4 regions of the Billgrantia antri genome follow, and region 1 is predicted to be linked to each of the others. Evidence: predicted binding sites of a transcription regulator. Region 1 holds the regulator's gene; each other region holds the start of a gene.

Region 1 (7,841 bases):
GCACCGGCCGGCCAGATGCCGGTGGTGCTCGGGCCTGGCTGGCCCGGCATCCTGCTCCACGAGGCCGTGGGCCACGGTCTGGAGGGCGACTTCAATCGTAAGGGCAGTTCGGCGTTTGCCGGGCGTATGGGCCAACGCGTGGCGGCTCCCGGTGTCACCGTGGTGGACGATGCCACCCTGTCCGATCGGCGCGGCTCCATGAGCGTGGACGACGAGGGTACGCCGGGGCAGTACACCCCGCTGATCGAGGACGGCATTCTCACCGGTTACATGCAGGACAAGCTCAATGCCAGGCTGATGGGTATGCAGCCCACCGGCAACGCCCGACGCGAGTCGTTCGCCCACATGCCGATGCCGCGGATGACCAATACCTACATGCTGGCCGGTCAGGACGATCCGGCCGATATCCTGGCCAGCGTCAAGCGTGGTATCTACGCGGTCAGCTTCGGCGGTGGCCAGGTGGACATCACCTCAGGCAAGTTCGTGTTCTCGGCCAGCGAGGCCTACCTGATAGAGGATGGACGGATCACCACGCCAGTGAAGGGGGCCACCCTGATCGGCAACGGGCCCGAGGCGATGGGCCGGGTGTCAATGATCGGTCACGACCTGGAGCTCGATACCGGCATCGGCGTCTGCGGCAAGGAGGGGCAGGGCGTTCCGGTAGGAGTTGGCCAGCCGACGCTCAAGCTGGATGAGCTCACCGTCGGCGGCACTGCCTCTTGATCACATGCCGGCCGTATCGCGGATTAGCTTGAACAGCTTGCGGGCGTTGGCCGGGGGCTTGCCGCGTTCGCGCTCGCTCCTTGCGTTGCGAATCAGCTGGCGAAGAGCCTGGCGATCGACATCTGGGTAATCGGCGATGAAGGCTTCAACGGCTTCGTCGCCGTCATCGATCAGCCGGTCGCGCCACTTCTCGAGGCGGTGGAAGGCGAGATCGCGACGACGATTCTCCTGCTCGATTTCGTCGAATACGGCCTGGATTGCCTCGAGGTCTTCGCGCCGCATCAGCTTGCCGACGTACTGCATGTGGCGCCGCCGCCCTTCGTGGGAGCGGATGCGGGACGTTTCTTCGACGGCCGCCAGCATGTCTTCCGAGAGCGGGAAGCGGGCGCGCTCGGCGGGTGTCATGGCGATGATCTGTTCGCCCAGGGCCTGCAGTGCATGCATTTCGCGCTTGAGCTGGGACTTGCTCGGCCGTTCGTCGAAGGAGGAGGGAGTATCCTGGGTCATGCCGCGTCCAACTAGTGAGAGTTCGGGAATAGCCTGGCCAGTTAAGCGACCAAGCTCGAATGATGGCAGTATATCAGTCCGTCGCCGGGCGGCGGGAAATGACACGTGGGAAGCCGGCGCGTCCGGTCAGCGAAGGAGAGACACATGAGCAAGGCTTTCGATGCCTCCGTCCAGCAGGCGCTGCTGGAATCCCGGGCCGAGCAGGCTCTGCGGCTGGCGAAGCACCTGGGGGCGGATGCCTGCGAAGTGGGAGCCAGCGTCGATCAGGGAATCGGCATCAGCGTGCGTGAAGGAGAGGTGGAGTCCGTCGAACTCTCACGCGACCAGGGAATCGCCGTGACGGTCTACCTGCGTGGGCACAAGGGCAGCGCCTCCTCCACCGACGCCGGTGATGCTTCGATACGCGAGCTGGTCGAGAAGGCCATGGCCATCGCCCTCTACACCGGGGAGGATCCCGCGGCCGGGCTGGCTGATCCCGAGTTGATGGCCACCGAGCTGCCGGATCTCGACGTGCACCATCCCTGGCCGCTCTCCACCGAGCAGGCCATCGATCTGGCGCTGGCCTGCGAGGCGGCCGGGCGCGGCGAACCCGGTATCCGTCAGTCGGAAGGGGCTTCGCTCTCCAGCGGCGAAGGGGTGAGGGTCTATGCCAATAGTCACGGCTTCATGGGCAGTCAGCGCGGCAGCCGCCATTCGCTCTCCTGCATGCTGATCGCCGAAGACGAACACGGCATGCAGCGTGACTACGACTACACCAGCGCACGTGATCCCAAGGAACTGCTGTCTGCCGAGGTGGTGGGCAGGCGGGCAGCCGAGCGCACCCTGAGCCGGCTTGGCGCGCAGCGCCCCGCTACCGGGCGCCTGCCGGTGCTGTTCGATGCCACCGTGGCCAGTGGTCTCATCGGGCACCTGATGAGCGCCATCGCCGGCGGTTCGCTCTATCGCCAGGCCTCCTTCCTGTGCGACCGGCTGGGCGAGCCGCTGTTTCCCGACTGGTTCACCCTGGGCGAGCATCCCATGGAGCGTGGTGCCATGGCCAGTTCGGCCTTCGACAACGACGGTGTGCAGACGCGCAACAATGTCTTCATCGAGCAGGGCCGCCTTGCCAGCTACATGCTGTCGGCCTACAGCGCACGGCGCCTCGGCATGCAGACCACGGGCAATGCCGGTGGCGCTCGCAACCTGCGCATCTCGGCACCGCTCGAGACGCGCCAGGCGCTGCTCGCGCGCATGGGGCGCGGGGTGCTGGTCACCGAGCTGATGGGGCAAGGCGTCAATGGAGTCACCGGTGACTACTCGCGTGGTGCAGCCGGCTTCTGGGTGGAGAATGGCGAAATCCAGTACCCGGTGGAGGAGTTCACCATCGCCGGCAACCTCGAGGCAATGTTCAAGGGGTTGCAGGCCGTCGGCAGCGATATCGACACCCGCGGCAGCATTCACACCGGCAGCTGGCTGATCGGTGAGATGACCGTGGCGGGTAGCTGAAGCGGATTTACGCTTTACCGCAAAGCTCGCGGGAATGAGCGAGCGATGGTCAGGCCAGGCGAAGCCCGATGAGCAGGCGGAGTTTAGGGAACCTAAATGAGCACTGCGAAGAGGGCTTCAACGCCGCATGGCCGAGCGCAGCCATTCCTCTAGGCATCCTCTTCGAAGCGGGCCTCGAAGAGAGCCTCGATGGCCTCCAGCACCGCTTCGGCGTCGTCCCCCTCGGCACTGATTTCCAGCTCGGTGCCGCAGGGGGCGCCCAGCATCAACAGCGCCATGATGTTGCTGGCGTCGGCCTGCTGCGGCCCTCGGTTGACGAGCACGCGCGCATCGAAAGGCTGACAGCACTGCACCAGCTTGGTGGCAGCTCGGGCATGAAGACCGCGTTTGTTGGTCAGGGTCAGCTTGCGGCAGGGCACACTCAGGTTTCCTTGCTGTCTGATGTCTCTGCGGTCTTTCCACGGGCGGGAGTGACCGGTGTATGAATGCCGAGTTCGCGGTGGCGAAGGCGTACGTCCGGCTGCTGCTGCGCGAGGTGATGCGCGAGACGCTCGGCGAGATAAACCGAGCGGTGCTGGCCACCGGTGCAGCCGATGGCAACGGTCAAATAGCTGCGGTGGGTGTCGCGATAGGCCGGCAACCAGCGTTCGATCCAGGCGATGATGTCGTCGAGCATCTGTTGTACCAGCGGGTACTGCTCAAGGAACTCCACGATGCTGGGTTCCCGGCCAGTAGCGGAGCGCAGGCGCGGATCCCAGTAGGGGTTGGGCAGGCAGCGTGCATCGAAAACGATATCGGCATCGAGCGGCACGCCACCCTTGAAGCCGAACGACTCCACCGTCAGGGTCAGTTGGTCGGCGCGGTGGCTGGCCACTTGCTCGGTGATGCGCCCGCGTAGGTCATGCACCGACAGCCGTGAGGTGTCGATGATCAGATCCGCCAGGTTGCGAATGTCGCTGAGGGTCGCGTCTTCCGACTCGATGGCTTCGTTCAGGGTCATGTCCCGACCGCGGGTCAGGGGGTGGCGCCGCCGGGTGGCAGAGTAGCGTTCGAGAAGGATGCGGGCGTCGGTCGTCAGGTAGACGATCTGGCAGTCGACCTGATTGGTACGCAGCTCTTCCAGCAGACGCGGGAAGCGTTCAAGGGCATGAGGCAGGTTGCGAGCATCAATGCTCACCGCGATCGAAGTCTGGATCGTGGGTGAGTTGCGTAGCTCATCCACCAAGGAGCCGAGCAGCATCGCCGGGAGGTTATCGATGGCGTAGTAGCCGATGTCCTCGAGCGCCTGCAGTGCGATCGACTTGCCGGAGCCGGAGCGGCCGCTGATGATCACAAGCTGCATGAGGGGTCTCCTGATCAGGGCTGGCCGAAACGGTGAATCGTTCAATTCAGCCCGAGGACTGTCGTCGAATCGCTTCGATAAGGCGCTCGTGGAGTTCGCGCTGGCTAGCGCATTTTCGCAGCTGGGCGCGCGTCTCGGCATCGTTCATCACGCCGGCTACCTGGCTCAGCAGCGACAGGTGCGTATCGTCGGCCTCTTCGGGGACCAGCAGCACGAAGACCAGGTCGACCGGCTCGCCGTCGATGGCATCGAAGTCGATCGGCTCGGCCAGCTTGAGAAACGCCGCCACCGGGCTGTGACAGTGCGGGCTTCGGGCATGGGGGATTGCCACGCCATTGCCGATGCCGGTGCTGCCCAGCCTCTCGCGACCGACTAGCCTGCCGAAGACCTCCTGACTGTCGAGGCTCGGAGTGTTCTGCGCAATGAAGGTGCTGAAGAACTCCAGCACCCTCTTCTTGCTGCCTCCCGGAACATCGAACAGCGCTCGCTCCGGGGGCAGGATGGTTTCCAGTGTCATGGCAACTCAGCGAATGCCGGCGCCCTGGGCGCGAGCCTGGGCTTTTTCCTTGTGTTTGACCAGTTGACGATCGAGCTTGTCGGTCAGCGCATCGATGGCGGCGTACATGTCTTGATCGGAGGCTTCGGCGTGAAGGTCGGCGCCGGCGGCATGCAGCGTGCAGGCGGCCTGCTGACGCTCCTTCTCGATCGAGAGCGTGACCTGCACGTTGGTGATGTTGTCGTAGTGTCGCTGGACGCGGTTCAGCTTCTCGCTCACGTAGTCACGCAGTGAATCGGTCAGCTCAACATGATGGCCGGTGATGTTGACTTGCATGACAAGCTCCTTCGTCCTTCGGGTGGTAGCTCGATTGTAACCCTTTTTACTGCCCTGCATACCCCTTCGAATGGCGGGTTTGCCGGGGATCAGCATTGCGTCGCGGTATCAGCGAAAACGCTTGCGTTCGCTCGAAGAGGGGATGCCCAGGGCTTCGCGATATTTGGCCACCGTGCGGCGAGCGACCTGGATGCCATCCTCGCCCAGCAGCTCCACCAAGCGGCTGTCGGAGAGCGGCTTGCGCGGCGGTTCATCGGCGATCAGCTTGCGGATGCGGGCGCGAATCGCCGTGCTGGAATGCACGTCACCGTCACCGTTTCCGCCGACATGGCTGGAGAAGAAGTACTTCAGTTCGAAGACCCCGCGGGGGGTATGGATGAACTTCTGCGTCGTCACCCGCGAAATGGTCGACTCATGCATCTCGACGGCCTGGGCGATGTCGGCCAGTACCAGCGGCTTCATGCCCTCCTCGCCCTGTTCGAGAAACTCGATCTGGCGTGCCATGATCTCTCGCCCCACCCGCAGCAGGGTGTCGTTGCGGCTGGCAAGGCTTTTCATCAGCCAGCGCGCTTCCTGCAGGTGATCCTTGAGAAACTGGTTGTCCTGGCTCTTGTCCGCGCGCCGTACCAGGGCGACGTAGTCGGGCTGGATACGCAGACGTGGCAGTGCCTCGGCGTTAAGTTCCACGCGCCAGCCGGATTCGTCATGGTAAGCAACTAGGTCCGGGGTGACGTAGCTACTGCCGACCTCGGCATAGGCGCTTCCGGGACGGGGGTCCAACGAGCGAACCAGGGCGATGACCTGATCCAGAGATTCGTCGTCAAGCCCTAGGCGGCGCTTCAGCAGGCGACGATCGTCGGCGGCCAGGGCCTCGAGGAACTGGCGTACCAGGCGGCGGGTCTGGGGCAGCAGCGGCGTGTCATCGGGCATCGCGGCCAACTGCAGCATCAGGCACTCGCGCAGGTCGCGGGCGAACACGCCGGTCGGTTCGAACTGTTGCAGGCGCAGCAGGACCTGCTCGACCTCCCGGGTCGGCAGGCCCTCCAGGCCTTGCCGGCGCAGGCCGTCGCGAATCTCCTCCAGGGGTTGCGCCAGGTAGCCGGTGGCATCGACGGCGTCGATCAGGCTCTCGGCGATAAGGCGCTGGCGATCGCTCAGATCGGTCATCGCCAATTGCCAGATCAAATGGCCGGTCAGGGTCTGCGCCGAGGCCTGGCGCTCGAAGTCGGGGCCTTCGCCGGTAATGCCACCGGAACTCGTGCCGTGATCGGGGTAGGTATCCGACCAGTCGCTGTCGGTGGAGAGTTCGCTGGGTATCTCGCTGGCCCAGTCATCGCTTGGGGTATCGCTGACGGCCTGCTCACCGAAGCCGTCGTCGAGTTCCAGCATGGGGTTGGATTCCAGTGCCTGCTGGATCTCCTGGCGCAGGTCGAGCGTCGAAAGCTGCAGCAGGGCTATCGCCTGCTGCAGCTGGGGAGTCATGGTCAGCTGGGTGCCGACACGCAGTTGCAGGGATGCTTTCATGGCCATGAGAGGTAGGCGCTCATCTGCCGGAAAAGCTCTACCCTAGACGGGAAGGTCACGACTTGCAAGAGAGTTGACTGCAATATGTATGCCAGTAAGGGTTTTTATCCCTGATTAGAATGTTTTAATGCAGTCTAGGGGCTTGCATAATGCGACAGAGTGAGCTACAGACGAAAGTCCTCGCCGAGGTAAACCTCGCGGACCCGTCGGTTGGCCAGAATGGCCTCGGCATCGCCTTCGGCGATGATCTGGCCGTCGCCGACGATATAGGCCGAGTCGCAGATGTCCAGCGTTTCGCGTACGTTGTGATCAGTGATCAGTACGCCGATATCACGTGCCTTGAGCTGGCGAATGATGCCCTTGATTTCCCCCACCGAGATCGGATCGACCCCGGCAAAGGGCTCATCGAGCAGAATGAAGGCCGGCTCGGTGGCCAGTGCCCGGGCGATCTCGACGCGTCGCCGCTCACCACCGGACAGGCTCATGCCGAGGTTGTCGCGGATGTGGGTAACGTGGAAGTCCTCCAGCAGTTGCTCGAGCCTCGCCTGTCGCCCACGACGGTCGAGATCCCGTCGTGTCTCGAGGATGGCCATGATGTTGTCGGCCACCGACAGCTTGCGAAAGATCGAGGCTTCCTGGGGCAGGTAGCCGATACCGGCGCGAGCGCGCTCGTGCATGGCGCTGTGGGAGAGATCCAGGTCGTCGATGTAGACGTCGCCGGCATCGGCCTTTATCAGCCCGACGATCATGTAGAACGAGGTGGTCTTGCCGGCCCCGTTGGGTCCGAGCAGGCCCACCACGCAGCCCTGCTCGATCGAGATGCTGATGTCGTGCACCACGCGTCGGCGCTTGTAGCTCTTGGCCAAATGCCGGGCATGTAGGGTCTTCATCGACATCTCAGCGCTCCGGCTGCAGCGTCATGCGTATGCGCTGGCTGCCTTCGACGCCCTCGCTCTGGGCGCGGGCCTGAACGACACGGCGATCGAGGAAATATTCGAGATAGCCACCTTCGAAGGTGTCGCCGCCCTGATGCAGTTCGGCGCGGTCGATCAGTTCCACTCGCCGTTCGGCGACATGGTAGATGATCTTGCGTCCCCAGCCGCGAACGACCGGTTGCTCCGGATCGGGCTGCTGCTCGATGTAGGCGCGTTCACCGTAGGCTGTGGCGCGCGAGAGCTCGCCGGCTTCATTGCGCTGGAACTCGACCCGGTCACCGGTCAGCTGCATGCTGCCCTGACGAATATCGACATCACCGGTGTAAACCGCCGTGCCGGCCTGGTCGTCGAGCTCGAGTCGATCGGCCGCGACCTCGATGGGCTGTTCGGCGTCGCGCTGCTGTGCCACGACCGAATCCATGCCCGCCAGGCTGAGCAGCGCCGCACCAGCCAGCATCAGGATGAGAGGCCGGCATAGGGTCGGGAGCCTGTA
Region 2 (7,841 bases), 1.4 Mb from region 1:
TGATTCGCTGGAGAACGCCATGACCGACTTCACCCCTCTACAGGCATTGGGGCCGATTGCCCCCTTCCGGGCCGATGGAGAACCTTCGCTGGCCGACTATCTGAGCCACTACGGTCTCGCCCCGCTGCTCTCCGAGCAGATCGGGCTTTATGTGGGTTACGTGGATGCCCAGCGCTACCAGCTGTGGACCCAGGTGTGGAGCCCCGCAGCGCCGATCGGCACGGTCTTCGTCGTGCATGGTTACTACGACCATCTCGGGCTCTACCGGCATCTGCTGGAGCGGCTGCTGACGCGCCGTTGGCGGGTGGTGCTGTGGGATCTACCGGGGCATGGCCTGTCCAGCGGCAAGCGTGCCTGCATCGATGACTTCGCCCACTACGGCGAATGCCTGCATGCCCTGCAGGAGCAGCTGGACGCCGGGGGGCTCGCCCCTCGCCCGTGGCTCGGGATCGGCCAGAGCACCGGCGCCGCCATTCTCGCCACCGATGCCTTGAGCCGTCCCGGCGAAGGTCATTGGTCGGGCCTGGCGCTGCTCGCTCCTCTGGTGCGCCCCTTCGGCTGGCCCCAGGCCGGATGGCTGCACACCCTGGTGGGGCCTTTCGTACAGAGCGTGCCACGCAAGTTCCGCGCCAACTCCACCGATGCCGAGTTTGCCGCCTTCCTGCGCGAACATGATCCGCTGCAGCCGAACCATCTCTCACTCAACTGGGTCAGCGCCATGCGCCGCTGGATGCCCCAGCTACTCGCTCTTCCCCCCTGCGACCTGCCCACCCTGATCCTGCAAGGGGAGCAGGACGTCACGGTGGACTGGGAGTGGAACCTGGCGGTACTGGAGCGCAAGTTTCCCAACGCACGCATACATCGCCACCCGGAAGCGCGACATCACCTGGTCAACGAGGCCGAGCCCATTCGCACCGCCCTGTTCACCGCTCTCGATACTTTCGTTGCCGAATTGGAACTAGGCCCTGCGCCGGCCGCCCAGGAACGCTTCTCCCGATGCTGAGACCTATCGCACTGCTGCTGTTTTTCACTCTGTTCGCCGGTTGCGCCAGCCAGCCACCCGAGCCCGATCCCATTCGCCGAGCACTGCAGAACCTGAGCGACCGCGCCGTGGCCAGGGTGCTGGACGTGGACGCCCTGCAGCCTACCCAGGAGCAGGTACTGCTGCTGGTGTCGCCACAGGTGGATAACAGCCTTGAGATCGGCAGCGAGCGCCTCCTGGAAAGCCTCACCCGCGCCCTGCTGGGCGCCAGCGACGGCCCTCAGGTGCTCGACTGGCGCCCGGCCATGAGCGGCGAAGGCGGCGATCACCAGTGGCGCATGGAGAGCCGCCTGGAAGCCACGGCGCCACGCCTGAGCCTCTCCGATCGCGACCTGCTGCCCTATCGCCTCACCCTGTCGCTCTATCGCCCCGACGGGGAGCGCGCGCTGTGGCAGACCGAGATCGAGGGCGCCTTCGACGCCACGGCGTTGTAGTGCCCCTACCCTTGGCGGAGCTGGCGATCCAACTGCCGATAGCCGATCGCCTCCATCAGCTCGCCACGCTCCGGATGCGGCTTACCAGCCAGGTCGGCCAGGGTCAGCGCCACGCGTAGTACACGGTGGTAGGCCCGCGCCGAGAGGCGCAAGCGCTCGAGCACCCCGGCCAGCCAGGCACGGTCGGCCGTCGACAGGGCGCAGGCCGCTTCCAGCTCGCGCCCGCCCAGGTGAGCGTTGAGCGCACCTCGGGCGTATTGCCGTTCGCGTGCCGCCATGACCCGGGCACGCACCTCTGCCGAGCTTTCACCCACTTCGCGGGACGTGAGCTGCTCCGGTGGCAACGCCGGCACTTCGATCTGCAGGTCGATGCGGTCGAGCAGCGGCCCCGAAAGACGTGACTGGTAGCGCTGAATCTGTGCTGCGGTGCACTGGCAGGCCTGGCGCGGATCGCCCAGGTGGCCGCAGGGGCACGGGTTCATCGCCGCGACGAGTTGGAACCGCGCCGGAAATTTACGCTCGTGGTTGGCGCGGGCGATATGAATGCGCCCCGACTCCATCGGTTCACGCATCACCTCGAGTACGTGGCGGCTGAACTCGGGCAGCTCGTCGAGGAACAGCACGCCGTGATGAGCCAGCGAGATCTCGCCGGGGCGCGGCCAGGAGCCACCTCCGACCAGGGCCACGGCGCTGGCGGTATGGTGCGGCGCACGAAAGGGCCTACGCCCCCACTGCTCGGCCAGAGGCAGGCCGCACACCGAGCGAATGGCGGCGACTTCCAAGGCCTCCTCCTCGGTGAGCTCGGGCAGGATGCCGGGCAGGCGGCTCGCCAGCATGGTCTTGCCGGTACCGGGCGGGCCGGCGAACAGCAGGTTGTGCGAACCGGCCGCGGCGATCTCCAGCGCACGGCGCGCCTGATGCTGGCCGCGCACCTCGGCCAGATCACCCTCGCGGGTATCGGCGACGGGCGGCGTTTCGAGACGGTGCGCGGCGATCGGCTTCTGCCCCAGCAGATGGGCCATCACGTCGAGCAGGTGCTCGGCCGGCAGCACCTGCAGGTCGCCGGCCAGCGCCGCCTCGTCGGCGTTCTCCCTGGGCACGATCAGCTTGCGCCCGGCCTTGCGTGCGGCCAGCGCCAGAGGCAGCACCCCGTTGATGGGACGCAGGCGGCCGTCCAGCGCCAGCTCGCCGACGCTTTCGATACCCTCGACCGCCTCGCCGGGTACTTGACCGGAGGCGATCAGGATGCCCAGCGCGATGGGCAAGTCGAAGCGCCCGCCGACCTTGGGCAGGTCGGCGGGCGCCAGGTTGAGTACGATCCTGCGGGTATTGGGGAAGTCGAAGCCGGCATTGGTGAGGGCGCTGCGCACCCGCTCGCGGCTCTCCTTGACGGCGGCCTCGGGCAGGCCCACCAGGGTCATCCCCGGCAGGCCATTGGCCAGGTGTACCTCGACCTGTACCTCGGGCGCTTCCAGCCCCAGGCCGGCCCGTGTGGCAACGATCGCCAGCATCGTGCGGTCCCTCGCAGTCCATTAGAGAAGGGCTAGATACTAGCACTGTGCCGCAACGGGCTCTCCACGCTGGCTCAGCGCTTGGCTTCGTCGGCCGCGGCTTGGTCTTCGTCGAAGCCTTCTGGCGGCGTAAGGCTCGCCCGGGGCGCAGGGGTGTCGCGGGCTGCCAGCGCCTCTTCCAATGCCGCGACCTGCTGCTCCAGCGCTTCGACCCGGATCCGCGTGCGCTGCATCACGTCCATGAGGATGTCGAAATCTTCCCGCGACACCAGCTCCAGGCGATCGAAGGCCCCGCGCACGACCTGCTGCACGCCCTTCTGAAACTCCTCCGGCGCCTGGGCCGCCCCCTGCAGGCGCTCGCCTAGCTGCTGCGCCAGTCGGCTGATGGGGTCCTGATTCGCCATGGTGCGCTCCTCCTGTTTGGCCTGCTCATGTTGGACTACAGCATACGCAAGGCCCCGCCACCGCGCATTCCCTTCTCTCGCCCTCTCATGACGCAGGCGCACCATGAGCCAGCACCACTCTGGTGCACGACCGCAGAACCGGCTGCGCCATTGCGGCGCAAGACATGCCACTAGGTACCGGCAACTACATGTTTCATCGCACATAAAAATGGATTGGCACGTTCCGCGCATGGGGAGAGGTACAGCCGGCTGGCGACCCCCGCCGCCCCTATTTCCAGCAGGGAGAAACGCGATGAAGCTCATCACCGCCATCATCAAGCCATTCAAGCTCGACGACGTTCGTGAGGCGCTGGCCGACAACGGCGTCCAGGGCATCACCGTAACCGAAGTGAAAGGCTTCGGGCGCCAGAAGGGTCACACAGAGCTCTACCGCGGCGCCGAATACGTGGTCGATTTCCTGCCCAAGGTGAAGGTCGAGGTCGCCGTGGACGACTCACGTCTGGAATCGGTGCTGGATGCCATCTGCAGCGCAGCCAACAGCGGCAAGATCGGCGACGGCAAGGTCTTCGTGACCCCGCTGGAGGATGTGATCCGCATCCGCACCGGCGAACGCGGCGCCGAGGCCGTGTAACGCCCCCTACAACAACTCGCAGCAACAAGAGCGATGGAGTAACTCCCATGAGTGAACTTGCCGAGTTGAGCTATGCGCTCGACACCTTCTACTTCCTGATCTGCGGCGTGCTGGTGATGTGGATGGCCGCGGGCTTCTCGATGCTCGAGGCCGGACTGGTGCGGGCCAAGAACACCGCCGAGATCCTGACCAAGAACATCGCCCTGTTCGCCATCGCCTGCACCATGTACCTGCTGGTGGGCTACGCCATCATGTATTCGAGCGATGCTGGCGGCATCCTGCCCAACCTGGGCGTACTGATCGGCGCCGAGAATGGCGTGGACGCGGTCACCGCCGGCGGCGACGATGCCCCCTACTACTCCATGCGTGCCGACTTCTTCTTCCAGGTGGTATTCGTCGCCACCGCCATGTCGATCGTCTCGGGTGCCGTGGCCGAGCGCATGAAGCTGTGGGCCTTCCTCGCCTTCGCCGTGGTCATGACCGGCGTCATCTATCCGGTCTCGGGCTACTGGACCTGGGGTGGCGGCTGGCTCTCCGAGCTGGGCTTCTCCGACTATGCCGGCTCCGGCATCGTGCACATGGCCGGTGCGGCCGCGGCGCTTGCCGGTGTGCTGATCCTCGGCCCACGCAAGGGCAAGTACGGCAAGGACGGCAGCATCCATGCCATTCCCGGTGCCAACCTGCCGCTGGCCACCGTGGGTACCTTCATCCTGTGGATGGGCTGGTTCGGCTTCAACGGCGGCTCCGAGCTCAAGCTCTCCGACGTGGCCTCGGCCAACAATGTGGCTCAGGTACTGGTCAACACCAACGCCGCTGCGGCTGGGGGGGTCATCGCCGCACTGATCCTGGCCAAGCTGTGGTTCCGCAAGGCCGACCTGACCATGGCGTTGAACGGCGCCCTGGCCGGCCTGGTGGCGATCACCGCCGGCCCGCTGACGCCCTCGGCGCTGGGCGCCACGCTGATCGGCGCCGTGGGCGGGATCATCGTGGTGGCTGCCATCGTGATGCTGGACAAGCTGAAGATCGACGATCCGGTCGGCGCCATCTCGGTGCACGGCGTGGTCGGCATCTGGGGCCTGCTGGCAGTGCCGCTGTCCAACGGCGACGCCACCTTTGGCGCTCAGATCATCGGTGCGATTGCCATCTTCGCCTGGATCTTCGCCGCCAGCCTGGCCGTGTGGCTGATCATCAAGGCGATCATGGGCGTTCGCGTCAGTGACGAGGAGGAGTACGAGGGGGTCGATCTGGCCGAATGCGGCATGGAAGCCTATCCCGAGTTCAGCGTCGCCCGGGTCTACGGCGGCAGCGGCGGCCGCCCGCAGTCCGGCGGCTACGGCGTCGGTGCGCCGCTCGGCCAGCCCCACGCCGAGTAAGCGCGACAATCTTGGCACAAGGCTCCCTGCGGGGAGCCTTTTTTCTTCCTGCCAGCGGCGGTGTATGCTTGGAGCCAACTGCTACCGTATCAACCGGGTCCGACCTGCGGACTCTGCCCGACCATGAGGAAACAGACCATGAAACTGGTGACCGCCATCATCAAGCCGTTCAAGCTCGACGACGTTCGCGAGTCGCTTTCGGAGATCGGCGTCCAGGGCATCACCGTCACCGAGGTGAAGGGCTTCGGCCGCCAGAAAGGCCACACCGAGCTCTACCGCGGCGCCGAGTACGTGGTCGACTTCCTGCCCAAGGTTAAGGTCGAGATCGCCATCGACGACGACCTCGTCGAGCAGGTGATCGACGCCATCACCCAGGTCGCCAATACCGGCAAGATCGGCGACGGCAAGATCTTCATCACCCCGCTGGAGCAGGTCATTCGCATCCGCACCGGCGAAACCGGCAAGGACGCCGTATAGACCCTAGACCCAGGTCGCGCCTACACATTCAGCAAGATCGGCGACGGCAAGATCTTCATCACCCCGCTGGAGCAGGTCATTCGCATCCGCACCGGCGAAACCGGCAAGGACGCCGTATAGACCCTAGACCCAGGTCGCGCCTACACATTCAGCAAGATCGGCGACGGCAAGATCTTCATCACCCTGCTGGAGCAGGTCATTCGCATCCGCACCGGCGAAACCGGCAAGGACGCGGTGTAACAACTGGGAAGCCAGCAAGCAAAAAACCCACGACCGCGAGGCCGTGGGTTTTTTGAAGCGTCGGCAAGCGCCGAAACGTCTTGAGCGCCCGAAACGTGAGCGAGCGTCCTTTTTTACTTCTCGACGAAGGCGCGCTCGATCACGTAATCCCCCGGCTCGCCCATACGCGGCGAGATGTTGAAGCCCAGATCGTCGAGCAGTGCGCTGGTCTCGTCGAGCATCGCAGGGCTGCCGCAGATCATGGCGCGGTCCTGCTTGGGGTCCATCGGTGCTACGCCGGTGTCCTCGAACAGCTTGCCGCTGCGGATATGGTCGGTGAGGCGTCCCATGGTGTGGAACTCTTCGCGGGTCACGGTGGGGTAGTAGACCAGCTTCTCGCGGATCTCGTCGCCCAGGTACTCATGCGCCGGCAGCTCCTGCTGGATGAAGTCGGCATAGGCCAGTTCGCTGACGCTGCGTACGCCGTGCACCAGAATCACTTTCTCGAAGCGCTCGTACACTTCCGGATCCTGGATCAGGCTCATGAACGGCGCCAGGCCGGTGCCGGTGGAAAGGAAGTAGAGGTTGCGCCCCGGCAGCAGATCGTCGGTGACCAGGGTGCCGGTGGGCTTGCGGCTGACCATGATCTGGTCGCCCACCTTGAGGTGCTGCAGGCGCGAGGTCAGCGGGCCGTCGGGTACCTTGATGCTGAAGAACTCGAGGTGGTCCTCGTAGTTGGGGCTGGCGATGGAGTAGGCGCGCATCAGCGGCTTGCCATTCACTTCCAGACCGATCATCACGAACTGACCGTTCTTGAAGCGCAGACTGCGCTCGCGGGTGGTGCGGAAGCTGAACAGGGTGTCGTTCCAGTGATGGACGCTAAGCACCTCTTCCAACGCAAACTTGCTCATGCCGGCTCCTTTCTATTCCAATTTCGAATAACTCAAAGGGCAAATCGATTTGCTTGCATTATAAGAGCGCAAGGTTTATCTGTTAATTGGATTGTATGGATAACCTTTATCCAGACCACTGATATAGATCAACGCCAGGCTTATTCATGCACTTCACCCTGCGCCAGCTCGAGGTCTTCGTCGCCGTCGCCCAGCACGAGAGCGTCTCGCGTGCCGCGCGCGCCCTCTCCCTATCGCAGTCGGCCACCAGCACCGCCCTGGCCGAACTCGAGCGCCAGTTCGACTGCCAGCTGCTCGACCGCGTCGGCAAGCGGCTGCGGCTCAATGCACTAGGCTTCCAGCTGCTGCCCAAGGCGGTGGCACTGCTCGACCGTGCTGACGAAATCGAGGAGATCCTGCACGGCCAGCAGGGCATCGGCTCGCTCGACGTGGGCGCCACTCTGACCATCGGCAATTACTTGGCGACGCTGCTGATCAGCGACTTCATGCAGCGTCACCCGGGCAGCCGAGTGCGGCTTGCAGTGCGCAATACGCGGGAAATCGTCGACCGCGTGCGCCAGCACGAGCTCGATCTGGGGCTGATCGAGGGGCACTGCGAGGAGGAGGACGTCATTACCCAGCCCTGGGTGGAGGACGAGCTGTCGGTGTTCTGTTCGCCGCGCCATCCGCTGGCAGGACAGGGACCGGTGGAGCTCGACCGCCTGCTGCGTGAGGCGTGGATCATGCGCGAGCAGGGCTCGGGCACGCGCATGACGCTGGAACAGGCCGCGCGTCACCGACGCGGACGCTTCAACACCCTACTTGAGCTGGAACATACCGAGGGCATCAAGCGGGCGGTG
Region 3 (7,841 bases), 1.7 Mb from region 1:
TACCCGCTCCCACCAGGTAAACCCGCCCGGCGCGGCACTCGCCGTCCAGGGTCAGGGTGGGCGCCTTGACCCGCGTGGAGCGGCCGAACGGCGAGCGCACGATGTGGCCCAGGCCATGCAGCCGCGAGAAGGCCGCCTGCCCTAGCGCCCGGGGCCGCTGCGCCCGACGCAACAGCTCAGGCGACAGCAGTGACTTCAATTGGCTCAGCGCTCGCATGCGCCTTCTCCTCTTCGATCAACGATTTCAGCTCGGGAACGCAACTTCCGCATTGGGTGCCGCAGGCCAGCCTGGCGCCCAGCGCCTCGACGCTGTCGTCGCCTTCACGGATCGCCTCTAGGATAGCGCGTTGACCCACCTGATGGCAGCTACACACTACCGGCCCCTGGTTGGCGGCGCCGTCGTCGCAGCCGGCCAGCAGGCGGCGGCGATGCTGCGCCGATAGCCCCGTGCCGGCACCGGCCTCCTCGAAGCGGGCATCGAGCCAGCTCAGGTTGGGCAGCTCCACCGGCGCCCCCACCATCAGCCACCAGCGCAGGCGGCCCGCGGCATCCACCCCGGCAGCGCGCAGCCGTCCGCTGGCGGGGTCGGTGCACCACAGCGTCGGCGCCACCGGCAGCGACGCCTCAAGCCAGGTCAGCCAGTCACGCGGTGCTTCCTTTTCACCCCCGGGCGGCTCACCGCCGGCCAGCTGCCAGCGCTGGCAGCCGTGCAGCGGAATTCGCGCCCAGTAGCGGCTCTCGTCGCACCAGCTCGACTCCGCCACTTCCAGATCGTCGGCTACCAGCAGGGTGGCCTCCCAAGCTGGTTGAAACGGCGCCAGCGCCACCGCGCCGTGCTTCGATTCCGGCTGGCCGGAGAGCGGATCGAGATGCGCCTCGAGCAGCGCCCCCATACGCGCCGTGCCGCTGAAGTGGCCGCTCCAGTGCATCGGCACGAACACCTCGCCTCGGCGCTGCCCGCGCGATAGCCGCACCCGGCCGATATACTCGCCGCCCGCCCCCGCCAGGCGTGCCAGGCCATGCTCTTCCACGCCAAGTGCGGCGGCGTCTTCCGGGGTGAGTTCGATGAACGGCTCGGCGCGGTGATTCATCAGCCGCGGCGCCCGACCGGTGCGGGTCATGGTGTGCCACTGATCGCGCACGCGCCCGGTATTGAGCCGCAGCGGGCGGGCCGCGTCGAGCGACTGGGCCGGCGGGCGCGGACGCACCGGCAGCAGTCGAGCGCGGCCATCCGGCGTGGCGAAGCGGCCATCGGTGAACAGCCGGGCGGTGCCATGGGGAGCGGCGGCATTGACCGGCCACTGGATCGGCGCCAAGGCGTCGTAGGCGGCGCGGTCGAGCCCGGCCAGACCGGAGATATCGAACAGCCGGCGGCTCTCCCCCGGGCCCTCGCCGTTCTCGAAGCCCGAGAGCCGGGCATGCTCGTCGAAAATCTCGCTGGGATGGGTATAGGCGAAGGCCTCGCCGAAGCCCAGCCGCCTGGCCACCTGGCAGACGATCCACCAGTCGTGCCGCGCCTCTCCCGGCGGCGGCAGGATACCGCGCTGGCGCGAGATGCGACGCTCCGAGTTGGTCACGGTGCCGTCCTTCTCCGACCAGCTCGAGGCCGGCAGCACGATGTCGGCATAGGGCAGCAGGTCGGCGTTGGCCATGCATTCGGAAACGATCACCAGCGGGCATTTCTCCAGCGCCTCGCGCACCCGGTCGGCCCGCGGCAGGCTCAACGCCGGATTGGTGGCCATGATCCATAGCGCCTGTACTTCGCCGCGCTCGATCGCCTCGAACAGCGCCACCGCCTTGTGGCCGGGCGCCTCGGGCAGGCACGGCACCAGCCACTCGGTGGCCCAGAAGCGCGTGACCCGGTCCCGCGCGCCGGGCGTGTCGTAGTCCATGTGGGCAGCCAGCTGGTTGGCCAGCCCGCCCACCTCGCGCCCGCCCATGGCGTTGGGCTGGCCGGTGATCGAGAACGGCCCCGCCCCCGGCAGACCGATCTTGCCGCCCGCCAGGTGGCAGTTGATGATGGCGTTGCCCTTGTCGGTGCCGCTGCTCGACTGGTTCACCCCCTGGGAGAACAGGGTGACCACGTGCAGGTGGCTGGCGAACCAGTAGAAGAAGGTCTCCAGGCGCTCGGCATCGACATCGCAGTCGGCGGCGATGGCCTCCACGGCGGCATCCTGCTCCCGCGCCGCGGCTAGCGCCTCCTCGAAGCCCTGAGTATGGGCTTCCAGGTAGACCCGGTCGAGCTTGTCGTGCGCTGCCATCCACGCCAGCAATCCGGTGAACAGGCGCGCATCGCTGCCCGGCGCGAGCCCAAGGTAAAGGTCGGCGATTTCGCAGGTATCGGTCACCCGCGGGTCGATCACCACCACCCGCAGCAGCGGGTTGCGCTGCTTGGCCACCTTCAGCCGCTGGTAGAGTACCGGATGGTTCCAGGCCAGGTTGGAGCCCACCAGCACCACCAGCTCGGCCTCCTCGAGATCCTCGTAGCTGCACGGCACGGCATCGGCGCCGAAGGCGCGCTTGTGCGCCGCCACCGCCGAGGCCATGCACAGCCGCGAATTGGTATCCAGGTGGGGCGTGCCGAGAAAGCCCTTGAACAGCTTGTTGGCGACGTAATAGTCCTCGGTGAGCAGCTGGCCGGAAAGGTAGGCGGCGACTGCCTGCGCGCCGTGGCTGTCGCGCACCGCCGTGAGCCGTTCGGCCACTGCGCCGAGCGCCGTGTCCCAGTCCGTCTCGACGCCATCGACGCTGGGTCTTGTCAGCCGGCCGCCGTGTCCCAGCGTCTCGTGCAGCGCCGACCCTTTCACGCACAGCCGGCCGAAGTTGGCCGGGTGCTCGGGGTCGCCCTGCACCTCGACGATCCGCTCGTCCTCGACGACGGCCAGCACGCCACAGCCGACGCCGCAGTAGGGGCAAGTGGTTCGGGCCTCGCGCATGTCGATCTCCTGTCGGGTTCCTGGCGAAACGACGACGCCCGCCAACGGCCGGTCCCATAAGGGAGGCGGTTGGCGGGCGTCGTTGCCGCGTGGGGCACCGCATGGCGCCCGGTAGAGGTATTGACATGTATCAAGCAGAAAGCGTGCCATCCGGCGAAGAACGGGCGTCAATCAGCCAGATGGTCCCTCGTCACGGCACACCGGCATGCTGCCCTGCACCATCACCCTCCCGCCCCAAAGCGCCCTTGCACCAGGCTGGTGCCGAACGGGCGTCCAGCTGCGCTCGCTGCCGGCTGACGTTGCGCCGAACACTGCGCCACGTGGGTCGTTTCGCGACATGGAACGTTTCTTGCTTAGCACTAGCAAAGAGTCCCCGGCACGCCGTTCATGAGCGAGACCCTATGCCATCACCATCCCCCCTGAACATTCTGCTGGTCGACGACGAGGTGGTACGTGCCGCCATGGTCGAGGAAGCGCTGATGGCCGAGGGACACCGGGTCATCTGCCGGCTCTCGAACCCGGCCAGCCTCAACGAGATGGTCGGGCGCCACCAGCCCGACGTGGTAATCATCGACATGGAGAGCCCCGACCGCGACACGCTGGAGAGCATGGCGCTGCTCAACCGCGAGAACCCGCGTCCGGTGGTGTTCTTTGCCGACCAGCACGACTCCGACATGCTGCAGGCCGCGCTCAAGGCAGGGGTCAGCGCTTATGTCGTCGATGGCCTGGTGCCCGAGCGGGTCAAGGCCATCGTCGAGGTCGCCATCGCCCGCTTCGACGCCTTTCACAGCATGCGCCAGGAACTCGACAAGGCCCGCAACCAACTGGCCGAGCGCAAGTGCATCGAGCGCGCCAAGGGCCTGTTGATGAAGCATCAGGGCTGCGACGAGGAGCAGGCCTACCGCATGCTGCGCAAGCTCGCCATGGACCGCGGCCAGCGCATCGCCGAGGTCGCCGACAGCGTCATCGACATTCTCGCCCGCCTGAACCCGCTATCGCCCGAAGGGCACGCCGACGACAAACGGGGAACCCGCTCATGAGTCAACCGCAACACCACGCCGCCAGCCCCGAACTCGAGCGCCTCACCCTCGGCTTCGTACCGCTGCTCGATGCCGCTCTGCTGATCGTCGCCCGCGAACGCGGCTGCTTCGCCGCCCAGGGGCTGGACGTCAGCCTGTCGCGGGAAAACGCCTGGGCCACCCTGCGCGACAAGGTCGCCGCCGGCCTGCTCGACGGCGCCCAGATGCTCGCCCCCATGCCGCTGGCCATGAGCCTGGGGCTGGGCCGCGCGCCCTGCGAGACGCTGGCACCGCTGCTGCTCTCGCGCAACGGCAACACCGTTACGCTCTCCGCATCGCTGTGCCAGGCCAGCGGTGCCACGCTCGGCAGCGACCCGGCCGACAGCGCCCTGGCGCTGGGCAACTGGCTGCGCGGAGCGGGCAGCGGCAGGCGCCCGCGCCTGGCCATGGTGTATCCCTATTCCTGCCAGCACTACCAACTGCGCGAATGGCTCACCCTGGGCGACATCGCCCCCGACCGCGACGTCGAGCTGGTCGCCCTGCCGCCGCCGCGCATGGTGGAAGCCCTGCGCGACGGCCAGATCGACGGCTTCTGCGCCGGCGAACCCTGGGGCACCCTGGCCCGCCACTGCGGCGTGGGCCGGCTGGTCGCCACCGGCGCCCAGCTGTGGCACGACCATCCGGAGAAGGTACTCGGCGTGACCCGCTCCTGGGCGCAGCGCTACCCGGCCACCCTGGCCGCCCTGCTGCGAGCCCTGGTAGCAGCCAGCGATTGGCTGGCCGCCTCGCCGGATCATCGCCGCCAGGCACGTGAGTGGCTGGCCCTGCCGCCCTACCTCGACCGTTCGATTCGCCACCTCGCTACGCTCGACAGCGATACGGCGCCCATTCACCAGCATCTCTACGGCGCGGACATGCTGCGCCCGACGCCGCAGGCCGCCCTGCACTTCGCCCAGCCCATCGTGCGCCAGCTGGAAGCCCAGGGCAGCCGCTTCGATCCGGCGCTGCTGGCGGCGTGCTACAGCCCTGTGCATTTCGATGCCGCAACGCACCACTGATGTGCACGGCCGGTGGCGGCTGAGATGCCTCCGGCCTGAGGCACGACCTGCGAGCCATCTTCCAACCTGCTGTCACAATAGAGAAAAACCCTCGCAAGGCGCCTCCTGGCCGGAATCTTGATACTTGCAGGACATAGCGGCGATCAAAGGCGATCGCCCACAAGGAAAGCGACAACGACGTCTCTGTGCTCCCCGGTTCGCTCATCGAATCGACAGGGGAAGCGCCGAGGCGTCGTTGCGTTATAGGCCCGTCATTTCGACAAGCGCAGCGAGAGGAGGTGTTCGCATGCCACGGCGACATCCCGAGACATCCACCGTCGAGCACCTGGTCATCGTCGGCAACGGCATGGCCGGCCATCGGCTGGTCGAGGCGCTCCTCGCCCGGCCCGAGCGCCCCGCCAGGATCACCGTGATCGGCGCCGAAACCGCGCCGGCCTACAACCGCATCCTGCTCTCCCCGCTGCTGGCCGGCGAGATGCAGCGCGAGGCCCTGACCCTGCGCAGCGCCGAGTGGTACGCCGAGCAGGACATCGAGCTCATCCTCGGCGAGCGGGTCGAGGCCATCGACCGCGACGCCCGCACGCTTACCACCGACGCCGGCCGCACGCTCGACTACGACCGCCTGGTGCTGGCCACCGGTTCGAACCCGGCTCGCCCGCCGGTGCCGGGGCTCGAACTTCCCGGCGTTCACGTGTTCCGCGACCTGCACGACGCCGACGCCCTGGCTCGTGCCGCCGCGCAAGGCGGCAGCGCCGTGGTGATCGGCGGCGGCCTGCTCGGCCTGGAGGCGGCGGAAGGCTTACGTAAACGTGGACAGGGCAAGCGCGGCATGCAGGTCAGCCTGCTGCAGCGCGACGACCGCTTGATGAACCGTCAGCTCGACCTCACCGCCGCCCGCCTGCTGGAAAGCGAGCTGCGCGGCCGTGGGCTCGACATTCACACCGACGCCCAGCTCGAAAGCCTGGAAGCCGGCAGCGACGGCCGCGTGTGCGCCGCCCGGCTCGCCGACGGCACCCGGCTCGCCGCCGACTGCGTGGTGGTGGCCATCGGCATCGTGCCCAACACCGCGCTGGCCCGCGCCGCCGAGCTCGACACTCAGCGTGGCGTGATCGTCGACGAGTGGCTGACCACTTCCGACCCGGCGATCCACGCCCTCGGCGAATGCTGCGAGCACCGCGGCAACCTCTACGGCCTGGTCGAGCCGATCTGGCGCCAGGTCGAAGTGCTGGCCGATTGCCTCTGTGGCAAGCCCAGCACCGGGTACGTCGAAGCGCCCACCGCCACCAAGCTCAAGGTCAGCGGTGTGGCGCTCTACGCCTTCGGGCCCACCGAGCCCGAGCCCGACCATGAGGTGCTCAGCTACCGCGATCCCCAGCAGGGCGACTACCGCCGCCTGCTGCTGAGAGGCGGCCGCCTGGAGGGCGCCGTGCTCTACGGCGACACCGCCTCCGGCCCCTGGTACTTCGAGCAGGCCCTGGCCGGGGTCGACCTCACCGCCTGCCGCACCGCGCTGCTGCTCGGTGCCGCCGACGCCCAGGTTCTGCTCGACGACGCCCTGAACGAATCACCGCAACGCCCCGCAAAGGAGGCCGCATGAACACGCCCGTGAAACCGCAACTGATCGTCATCGGCAACGGCATGGTCGGCCACCACCTGGTCGAGCAACTGGTCGAACAGGGCGCCACCGAGCGCTACGCCATTACCGTGTTCGGCGAGGAGCGCCACCTGGCCTACGACCGCGTGCACCTCTCCGAGTACTTCAGCGGCCGCGACGCCGCCTCGCTGGCGCTCTCCACCGCCGATTACTATGCCGAGCACGGCATCGAACTGCGCCTGCACGAAGCGGTGACCGCCATCGACCGCGAGGCGGGCGAAGTCGTCACGCCGAAGGGCCGCTACGCCTACGACCGCCTGGTGCTGGCCACCGGCTCCTTCCCCTTCGTGCCGCCGATTCCCGGCAACGACCGCGAGGGCTGCCTGGTCTACCGCACCCTGGAAGACCTCGACGCCATCCGGGCCGCTGCCGAAACCGCCACCACCGGCGTGGTGGTGGGCGGCGGCCTGCTCGGCCTGGAAGCGGCCAACGCCCTGCGCGGGCTCGATCTCGACACTGCGGTGGTGGAATTCGCTCCGCGCCTGATGCCGATGCAGGTCGACAGCGAGGGCGGCGAACTGCTGCGCGAGAAGATCGAGGCGCTCGGCGTGCAGGTGCTCACCGGCCGCGCCACCCAGGAGATCGTCGACGGCGAGGCCAGCCGCCACCGCATGGTGTTCCAGGACGAGAAGGTACTGGAGACCGACCTGATCGTATTCTCCGCCGGCATTCGCCCCCGCGACGAGCTGGCCCGCGACAGCGGCCTGGAGATCGGCGAGCGCGGCGGCGTGGTGATCGACGACAACTGCCTGACCAGCGACCCGGCGATACTCGCCGTCGGTGAAGTGGCGTTGTGGAACAACAGCATCTTCGGCCTGGTCGCCCCCGGCTACCAGATGGCCAAGGTCGCGGCGTCTACGCTCCTCGAAGGCAGCGAGACCTTCCGCGGCGCCGACATGAGCACCAAGCTCAAGCTGATGGGCGTCGACGTGGGCTCCATCGGCGATGCCCACGGCGACCGCACCCCCGGCGCACGGCAGTACCGCTTCCTCGACCCCATCAAGCAGCAGTACCGCAAGCTGGTGGTCTCCAGCGACGGCAAGCGCGTGGTGGGCGCCATGCTGGTGGGGGACAACAGCTACTACGACACCCTGCTGCAGTACTACGCCAACCGCATCGAGCTGCCCGAGGACCCGGCCGCGCTGATCCTGCCGGCCGGTGGCGAAGCCGCCCC
Region 4 (7,841 bases), 1.4 Mb from region 1:
CTCGGCCATATAGGCGCTCTGGAACAGGGTGATGCCGATGAAGGCCCGGATCAGGCGGTCGACGCTGACCCCGGTAGGCATGAACAGCGGCAGCATCACCGAGGCCATGAACAGCACCGTGATCAGCGGCACGCCGCGCCAGAACTCGATGAACACCACGCAGAAGCTCTTGACGATGGGCATCTGTGAGCGTCGCCCGAGTGCCAGCAGGATGCCGATCGGCAGCGCACCGACCATCCCCACCACGGCCAGCACCAGGGTCAGCATCAGCCCGCCCCAGCGGTGGGTTTCCACCACCCGCAGGCCGAAATGCCCGCCGTAGAGCATGAAGTAGGCGAACACCGGGAAGGCCACGAGGGTGGCCAGCGCCACCCAGCGCTTGAGCGGCAGCCGCGGGATCATCAGCCAGGCGATCAGGGCGGCGAACACGGCGAAGGTCAGGTTGATCCGCCAGAGTTCGTCGCGCGGGTAGAGGCCGTAGATGAACTGGCCGATACGCGCATTGACGAAGACCCAACAGGCGCCTTCACGGGAACAGTCGTCGCGGCTGGTGCCGATCCAGTCGGCATTGATGAAGGCCCACTGGATCGTAGGCGTCAGCAGCAGGTAGAGCAGATAGAGCCCCAGCAGGGTGAAGATCGTGTTCACCGGCCCACTGAACAGATTGGCCCGCAGCCAGGCCACCGGGCCGATGGTATTGCCGGGCGCCGGTCGCGCCTCGATCATCTTGTGTTGAATCGTCATGGCGCCTCTCCTAGCGTTCCACCAGCGCCACGCGGGCGTTGAACCAGTTCATGAACATCGATACCAGCAGGCTGATGGTGAGGTAGACCGCCATGGTCATGGCGATGACCTCGATCGCCTGCCCCGTCTGGTTGAGCGTGGTGCCGGCGAACACCGAGACCAGGTCCGGATAGCCGATGGCCGTGGCCAGCGAGGAGTTCTTGATCAGGTTGAGGTACTGGCTGGTCAGCGGCGGGATGATCACGCGCAGGGCCTGGGGCACCACCACCAGGCGCAGCACCAGGTTGCGCGGCAGGCTCAGCGCCTGGGCTGCCTCGGTCTGGCCGTGGGGAATCGCCTGGATGCCAGAGCGCACGATCTCGGCGATGAACGAGGCCGTATAGATGGAAAGCGCCAGCCATAGGGCCAGGAACTCGGGGATGACGGTAATCCCCCCGCGGAAGTTGAAGCCGCGCAGCTCCGGCACGTCCCAGGTCACCGGCACGCCAGTGGCGACCAGCACCAGCAGCGGCAGGCCAATGATCAGGCCCAGCGAAATCCAGCCCGCCGGCAGCCGCTTGCCGGTGGCTTCCTGGCGTCGCTTGTTCCAGATCATCAGCCCGACACTGGCCACGACAGCCACGCCGAAGGCCAGCGGAATCAGGCCGAAGCCCGACTCGAATAGGGGTTGGGGCAGAGACAGGCCGCGCACGTTGAGAAACACGGCCTCCCCGAGCGACAGGCTGTCACGCGGGCTGGGCATGGCGCGCAGTACGGCAAAGTACCAGAAGAAGATCTGTAGCAGCAGCGGGATGTTACGGAATATCTCGATATAGCCGCTGGCCAGCCGGGCGATCAGCCAGTTGGGCGACAGCCGGGCGATGCCGACGACGAAGCCGATCAGGGTAGCCGCCAGGATCCCCAGCGCCGATACCACTAGGGTATTGAGCAGCCCCACCACAAAAGTACGGCCGTAGGTACTCTGCGAGGAGTATTCGATCAGGCTCTGGACGATGCCGAAACCGGCGGTATTGGTCAGGAAGCCGAAGCCGGTGGTGATGCCGCGGGCGGCCAGGTTGGCCTGGGTATTGCCGACGATATACAGCAGGAAAGCCGCCACTGCGGCGATCAGCAGGGCTTGGAAGAGCAACGCACGCTTGGCGCGATCACGCCAGAAAGGCGGTTTTGGGCCCACGGACTGGGCCTTGGGTCGAACGGACATGAAGGGACTCTCCGCCTGGATCCGTCAAGCAGGTATCAAGCCCCGGCCTGGGATGGCCGGGCCGGGGCTAAGTTGGATCGAGGCACCTCAGGTGACTCGGACGGTTCGATCAGCGGATCGGCGGAGCGTACTGGAAGCCGCCATCGTTCCACAGCGCGTTCACCCCGCGCTCGATACCCAGCGGCGAATTCGGGCCCACGTTGCGATCGAAGCTTTCGGCGTAGTTGCCGACCTGGCTGATGATGTTGTAGGCCCAGTTGGCGTCGAGCCCCATGCCCTCGCCGTAGTTGCCGTCCTGCCCCAGCAGACGGGCGATGTTGGGGTTGTCGGAGTCACGCATTTCGTCGACGTTCTCGCTGTTCACACCGAGCTCTTCGGCGTTGAGCATGGCGAACAGCGACCACTTGACGATGTTGAACCACTGGTCGTCGCCCTGACGCACTACCGGCCCCAGCGGCTCCTTGGAGATCACCTCGGGCAGGATCATGGCACTGTCGGGTTCGGAAAGCTGAATGCGCAGTGCGGCGAGCTGGGAAGTGTCGGAGGTCAGCACGTCGCAGCGGCCAGCCTCGAAACCGCCCACGGTCTGCTCGGAGGTATCGAAGACGATGGGATCGAACTGCATTTCGTTGGCACGGAAGTAGTCGGCCAGGTTCAACTCCGTGGTGGTACCGGACTGGATACAGATGGCGGCACCATCGAGCTCTTTGGCGCTGGAGATACCCAGATCCTTGGACACCAGGAAGCCCTGGCCATCGTAGAAGTTCACGCCGGCGAAGTTCAGGCCCAGGGTGGTGTCGCGGGTAGCGGTCCAGGTGGTGTTGCGTGAGAGGACGTCGACCTCGCCGGACTGCAGCGCGGTGAAGCGCTCGACGGCGTTCAGCGAGATGTAGCGCACGGCATCGGCATCGCCGAACACCGCGGCGGCCACGGCACGGCAGACATCGACATCAAGACCCTGCCACTCACCCTGGTCGTTCGGCGCGGAGAAGCCCGGCAGGCCGTCACTGACGCCGCACTGAACGACGCCTCGCTCGCGCGTATTCTCGAGTGTCTCGGCGGAAGCCACGGAGACGGCACCCAGAGTCAGTGCGGCTGCGGAAGTGAGCAGCACCCACTTGTTCTTGTTGTCGCGCATGGAAAGATCCCTCGTAGGTCTATTGTCTTTTGGACGATGCATGCCGAAGCATGTGCCTGCACCTTAGCAAGGTTTGTTCCAAGGCAGGGATAGCGCAGGCAAAACACTTATTCAACGGTCGTGAAGAAGAATATCCGGCCGCATCCGTTGCCCCACGATGGTGCAACGAGGCGAGATCGCGCACCAGCGATGCGGTGCGCTTGCCTTCAACGAAAGAGGCTCATCCGGAAACACGACGCCCCCGCAGGCAGAGCCTACGGGGGCGCTTCACGAGGTTCGCCGCGGCGGGCGAACCTCGAACGCTACGGGGCGGCGTCAGTGCCGAATGAGATAGTCGAAGGCCCCCAGTGCGGCCTTGGAACCCTCGCCCATGGCGATCACGATCTGCTTGTAAGGCACGGTGGTGACATCGCCGGCAGCGAAGATGCCGGGCACCGAGGTCATGCCGCGCTCGTCGATGACGATCTCGCCGCGGGGTGACAGTTCGATCGATGAATCGGTCAGCCACTCGGTGTTGGGTACCAGACCGATCTGCACGAAGATGCCTTCCAGGTCGAGTCGCTTGATCTCGCCGCTGGCGCGCTCCTCGAAAGTCAGGCCGTTGACCCGGGTTCCGTCGCCGTTCACCTCGGTGGTACGCGCGCCAAGGATGATCTCGACGTTGGGCAGGCTGCGCAGCTTCTTCTGCAGCACCGCGTCGGCGCGCATCTCGTCCATGTACTCGATCAGCGTTACGTGGCCGACGATGCCGGCCAGGTCGATGGCCGCCTCGACGCCGGAGTTGCCGCCGCCGATCACCGCCACGCGCTTGCCCTTGAACAGCGGGCCGTCGCAGTGGGGGCAGTATGCCACCCCCTTGTTGCGATACTCGGCCTCGCCGGGTACGTTCATCTCGCGCCAGCGGGCACCGGTAGAGAGGATCAGCGTCTTGCTCTTGAGGCGCGCGCCGGACTCGAACTCCACCTCGTGATCGCCGCCCTGGTCGGCCGCCGGAATCAGCTTCACCGCACGCTGCAGGTTCATGATGTCGGCTTCATACTCCTTGACGTGTTCCTCCAGCGCCGCGGCCAGCTTGGGGCCTTCGGTGTAGGGTACGGAGATGAAGTTCTCGATCGCCATGGTGTCGAGCACCTGGCCACCGAAGCGCTCGGCCGCCACGCCGGTGCGGATGCCCTTGCGCGCGGCATAGATGGCCGCCGCGGCACCGGCCGGGCCGCCGCCCACCACCAGCACGTCGAACGGGTCCTTTTCGTTGAGCTTGGCCGCCTCTCGCTTGGCCGCGCCGGTGTCGACCTTGGCCAGGATCTGCTCCAGGCTCATGCGGCCCTGATCGAAGGGCTCGCCGTTGAGGAAGATGCTCGGCACCGACATCACCTGGCGTGCTTCCACCTCGTCCTGGAACAACGCGCCATCGATGGCCACGTGGCGCACGTTCGGGTTGAGGATCGCCATCAGGTTGAGGGCCTGCACCACGTCGGGACAGTTCTGACATGACAGCGAATAGTAGGTCTCGAACTCCAGCTCACCCTCGAGCTGCTTGATCTGTTCGATGACGTCGTCGCTGACCTTGGGCGGGTGACCGCCGACCTGCAGCAAGGCCAATACCAGCGAAGTGAACTCGTGGCCCATGGGGATGCCGGCGAACACCAGGCCGGTCTCCTCGCCGGGACGGTTCAGGGCGAAGGAGGGCTTGCGGGCATCCTCGCCGTCGAGGCGCAGGCTGATCTTGTCGCAGAGGCTCTCGATGTCCTTGAGCAGTCCGTGAAGCTCCTTGGACTTGGCGCCGTCATCGAGGGACGCGACGATCTCGAACGGCTGCGTGACCTTTTGCAGGTAGGCTTTTAGCTGACTTTTCAGATTGTCGTCCAACATGACAGCGGTTTCCTTCATGTCTGGCTCATGATTGACGGCAAGACGCCGCCCTGACGCGGACCCAAAGTCAGCGCGGGCAAGTGCTTGCACATCTGGGAAAGAGCGCCCGGGCGGTGCCGCCCGGGCGGGGAACACACGAGGTCAGGGGATTGCCTCGCGGACCGGAAGATCCGTCTTAGATCTTGCCGACCAGATCCAGAGACGGCGCGAGGGTCTCTTCGCCTTCCTTCCACTTGGCGGGGCAGACTTCGTTCGGGTTGTTGCGCACGTACTGAGCGGCCTTGACCTTGCGCAGCAGCTCCTCGGCGTTGCGGCCGATGTTGCCGGCATTGATCTCGACGATCTGGATCTTGCCGTCGGGATCGACGACGAAGGTACCGCGCTCGGCCAGACCGGCGTCTTCGATCAGCACTTCGAAATTGCGCGAGATCTGCAGGGTCGGGTCGGCCAGCATCGGGTATTGCAGCTTGCCGATGGTCTCGGAGCTGTCGTGCCACGCCTTGTGGGTGAAGTGGGTGTCGGTGGAGACGCTGTAGATCTCGACGCCCAGCTTCTTGAATTCCTCGTAGTTGTCCGCCAGGTCACCCAGCTCGGTGGGGCAGACGAAGGTGAAGTCGGCCGGATAGAAGAAGAAAACGCTCCACTGGCCCTTCAGGTCGGCGTCGGTGACGTCGATGAACTCGCCGTTGTGATAGGCAGTGGCTTTGAACGGCTTGACTTCGGTGTTGATCAGGGACATTCAGCAATGCTCCATGTCATGGGGTGGATGTTCCGAATACGGGGCACATCATATCCATCGCAACCGATAGGCGAAAATTGATTGCCGCCATGGTTCCGATAAGGCTTGTCTATGGTGGCACCGTGGCTTCATTGCAAGGCCACCGCCTCCCCCTGTCGATCCAGCGCCAGGAAGCGCTGGGTATTGCCCATCTGCAGCGACTCGACCATGCGCTGTAGATGACTCTCGGCTTCGTCGCCGGTGGGTGCCTGCCGCCCCCGACCCGACAGTGCGCCGACGAAGACGATGTCCCACTCGACCCCGGTACGCTGCGACTCCGCAACCAGCGAAGCCATGTCGCTGAGCTCCTCAGGCGTCATGTCGACGCACAGCACCGGCGTCAGCACGCCGCCCTCGCCCTGCTCGAAGCGCTGGCGCTGCTCCTCGCTGGGGTCGTCGGGCAGCTCGGCTCGGGTAAACACGAACAGCAGCCGCTGCGGCTCGGGCTGACTCCGTGCTTCCTCCAGCAGGTCGGCAAAACGGGAAATGGCCAAGGCGCTCCTCCAGACGTTGCGGCCCCCGGGCATGGGGCGAAGTGGTCGTGCGCCGAACGGGCGGCGCACGGGATACGATAGCGCATTCGCCCCTCCCGCGCCTGACCTGGGTCAGTGCCCCGTCACCTCGTGGGGCGGGAAGCGCGCCAGCACTTCCTGCTCCTCGCCGCGGCGGCGAATTACCAGCGGCAGCAGGGTGCCGGGCGGCTGGCGACGCACCTGTCCGATCAGGTCGGCAGGCTGGGTAACGGTCTCACCGGCCGCCCGCAGGATGACGTCGCCCGCCTCGATCCCGGCCGCCTCGGCGACCGAACCCTCGCTCACTTCCTCCACCGCCACCCCCTCCCCGTCGGATGCCAGCAAAATGCCGAGTTGCGGCGGGGAGACCACCGGTTCATCGTGTTCGACGATGCCGAACAGCGCCTGCGCCACATCTGCCGGGGGCGGCTCGCAAGTCGCGCCGGCCGCCGGCCAGGGCAGCAGCGTGGCGAAGTCGTCGATTCCCAGGTCGACGAGCTGATGCGGCACGCCGTGACCGTATTGCAAGTGGCCCTGACCGATCAGACCAACCACCAGCGCGGTCTCGCCGCTGGCCTGCTTCAGGCCGGCGGCCATGGCCCGGTCCCACACCAGCTGCGCCGCGATGAAGCGCTCGAGGCCTTCCCCGTCGTCGTCGCCGTTCATGTGCTGGGCGTGTATCTCGGCCAGGCGCTGGCGATAGCCGGGCGAGGCCTCGACCGGTGCGGTAATGCCGAAGCGCTCCGCTTCCGGCACCGCCGCCCAGCCCGCCTCTGCCAACCGCCCACGTAGTTTGCGGGAGACGTTGATCGCCCTGAGCGGTACCCGATTCAAACGGGCGAAGTGCAGGATCGGCAGGTAGAGTTCGGCATCGAAGCCCCAGGCGGCATACCAGTCGCTTGCTTCGAGGAAGGCCACCTCGTCGAGCTCCCCCGCCACCCAGGCGTCGAGAGCCGGCTGCGCCTCGCGCGGCAGCATCTCGAGGGCGATGGCCATGTCCGGCTCAAGGGCATGCAGACCGGCCACGACATGCAGCTGCCAGCGATGGTGGTCCATGCGATCGTGCTGCTCGCCGAGCAGCACCACCTCGCGCCCGGCCAACTCACGCATCAGCATTACGCTGTCGAGCTCTTCACCGGCGGGACGAAGCCACTGCCCAGGGGCGGGACAGGAATCGGCCCGCGTGCCAAGGGCCATGGCGCTCAAGGCCAGGCAGGCCAGCACAGGCAGGACACGGGGCAAGGCGAACGAACGGCGCATCGGAACCTCCCTATCGAATCGCCCCATGATGGCGCATTGCGCGCCGCTCGGCAGCATCAGACAGCCTGCCGATGCGCCTCGTCGTCCTTGCTCTCTTCGAAATGGAACTCCAGTTGGTCCGGCTCCAGACGCGGATCGAGCTCGGTGAAGTGTGGCGTCTCCAGCGTCGGTACCGCCACGAAGGGCTCCTGCTCGACCTCCTCGACGGGTACGCCGGGACGCCGGCGCAGGCGCCAGGCCACGAACGCTGCCAGCGCCAGCGAGGCGCCACCGAGAAACACCCACAGGCCATCGGGACCAACCAGGCGCATCACCAGCGAAGCGGCGAAAGGGCCG

Evidence for each region. Region 1 encodes sigma-54, which starts transcription at its own class of promoters, with help from an activator protein. Its sites were predicted from a motif close to TGGCACNNNNNTTGCTNT; they were not measured.
Region 2: a site for sigma-54 is predicted at 3,606-3,623, ahead of HNO53_RS20390 (P-II family nitrogen regulator). Genes of this name have one in related genera too.
Region 3: a site for sigma-54 is predicted at 3,275-3,292, ahead of HNO53_RS06180 (ANTAR domain-containing response regulator). Genes of this name have one in related genera too.
Region 4: a site for sigma-54 is predicted at 3,147-3,164, ahead of HNO53_RS20480 (amino acid ABC transporter substrate-binding protein). Genes of this name have one in related genera too.

Annotation. Positions count from the first base shown of each region.
Region 1 covers NZ_CP053383.1:2,986,735-2,994,575, reverse strand. The annotation lists gene tldD (metalloprotease TldD) at 1-723, shown strand, start outside; gene yjgA (ribosome biogenesis factor YjgA) at 724-1,230, opposite strand; gene pmbA (metalloprotease PmbA) at 1,375-2,715, shown strand; gene HNO53_RS13915 (HPr family phosphocarrier protein) at 2,865-3,134, opposite strand; gene rapZ (RNase adapter RapZ) at 3,137-4,057, opposite strand; gene ptsN (PTS IIA-like nitrogen regulatory protein PtsN) at 4,104-4,574, opposite strand; gene hpf (ribosome hibernation-promoting factor, HPF/YfiA family) at 4,581-4,889, opposite strand; gene HNO53_RS13895 (RNA polymerase factor sigma-54) at 4,998-6,419, opposite strand; gene lptB (LPS export ABC transporter ATP-binding protein) at 6,578-7,303, opposite strand; gene lptA (lipopolysaccharide transport periplasmic protein LptA) at 7,311-7,841, opposite strand, start outside.
Region 2 covers NZ_CP053383.1:4,366,972-4,374,812, forward strand. The annotation lists gene HNO53_RS20370 (alpha/beta hydrolase) at 20-1,003, shown strand; gene HNO53_RS20375 (hypothetical protein) at 997-1,476, shown strand; gene HNO53_RS20380 (YifB family Mg chelatase-like AAA ATPase) at 1,482-2,987, opposite strand; gene HNO53_RS20385 (accessory factor UbiK family protein) at 3,062-3,391, opposite strand; gene HNO53_RS20390 (P-II family nitrogen regulator) at 3,684-4,022, shown strand; gene HNO53_RS20395 (ammonium transporter) at 4,070-5,395, shown strand; gene glnK (P-II family nitrogen regulator) at 5,534-5,872, shown strand; partial or broken gene HNO53_RS20410 (P-II family nitrogen regulator) at 6,026-6,112, shown strand; gene HNO53_RS20415 (ferredoxin--NADP reductase) at 6,226-7,002, opposite strand; gene HNO53_RS20420 (LysR family transcriptional regulator) at 7,149-7,841, shown strand, end outside.
Region 3 covers NZ_CP053383.1:1,286,239-1,294,079, reverse strand. The annotation lists gene cobA (uroporphyrinogen-III C-methyltransferase) at 1-217, opposite strand, end outside; gene HNO53_RS06185 (nitrate reductase) at 177-2,936, opposite strand; gene HNO53_RS06180 (ANTAR domain-containing response regulator) at 3,338-3,976, shown strand; gene HNO53_RS06175 (CmpA/NrtA family ABC transporter substrate-binding protein) at 3,973-5,013, shown strand; gene HNO53_RS06170 (NAD(P)/FAD-dependent oxidoreductase) at 5,300-6,610, shown strand; gene nirB (nitrite reductase large subunit NirB) at 6,607-7,841, shown strand, end outside.
Region 4 covers NZ_CP053383.1:4,383,742-4,391,582, forward strand. The annotation lists gene HNO53_RS20470 (amino acid ABC transporter permease) at 1-744, opposite strand, end outside; gene HNO53_RS20475 (amino acid ABC transporter permease) at 755-1,945, opposite strand; gene HNO53_RS20480 (amino acid ABC transporter substrate-binding protein) at 2,055-3,083, opposite strand; gene ahpF (alkyl hydroperoxide reductase subunit F) at 3,399-4,955, opposite strand; gene ahpC (alkyl hydroperoxide reductase subunit C) at 5,131-5,694, opposite strand; gene HNO53_RS20495 (ribonucleotide reductase subunit alpha) at 5,823-6,227, opposite strand; gene HNO53_RS20500 (ChaN family lipoprotein) at 6,339-7,505, opposite strand; gene HNO53_RS20505 (MFS transporter) at 7,562-7,841, opposite strand, start outside.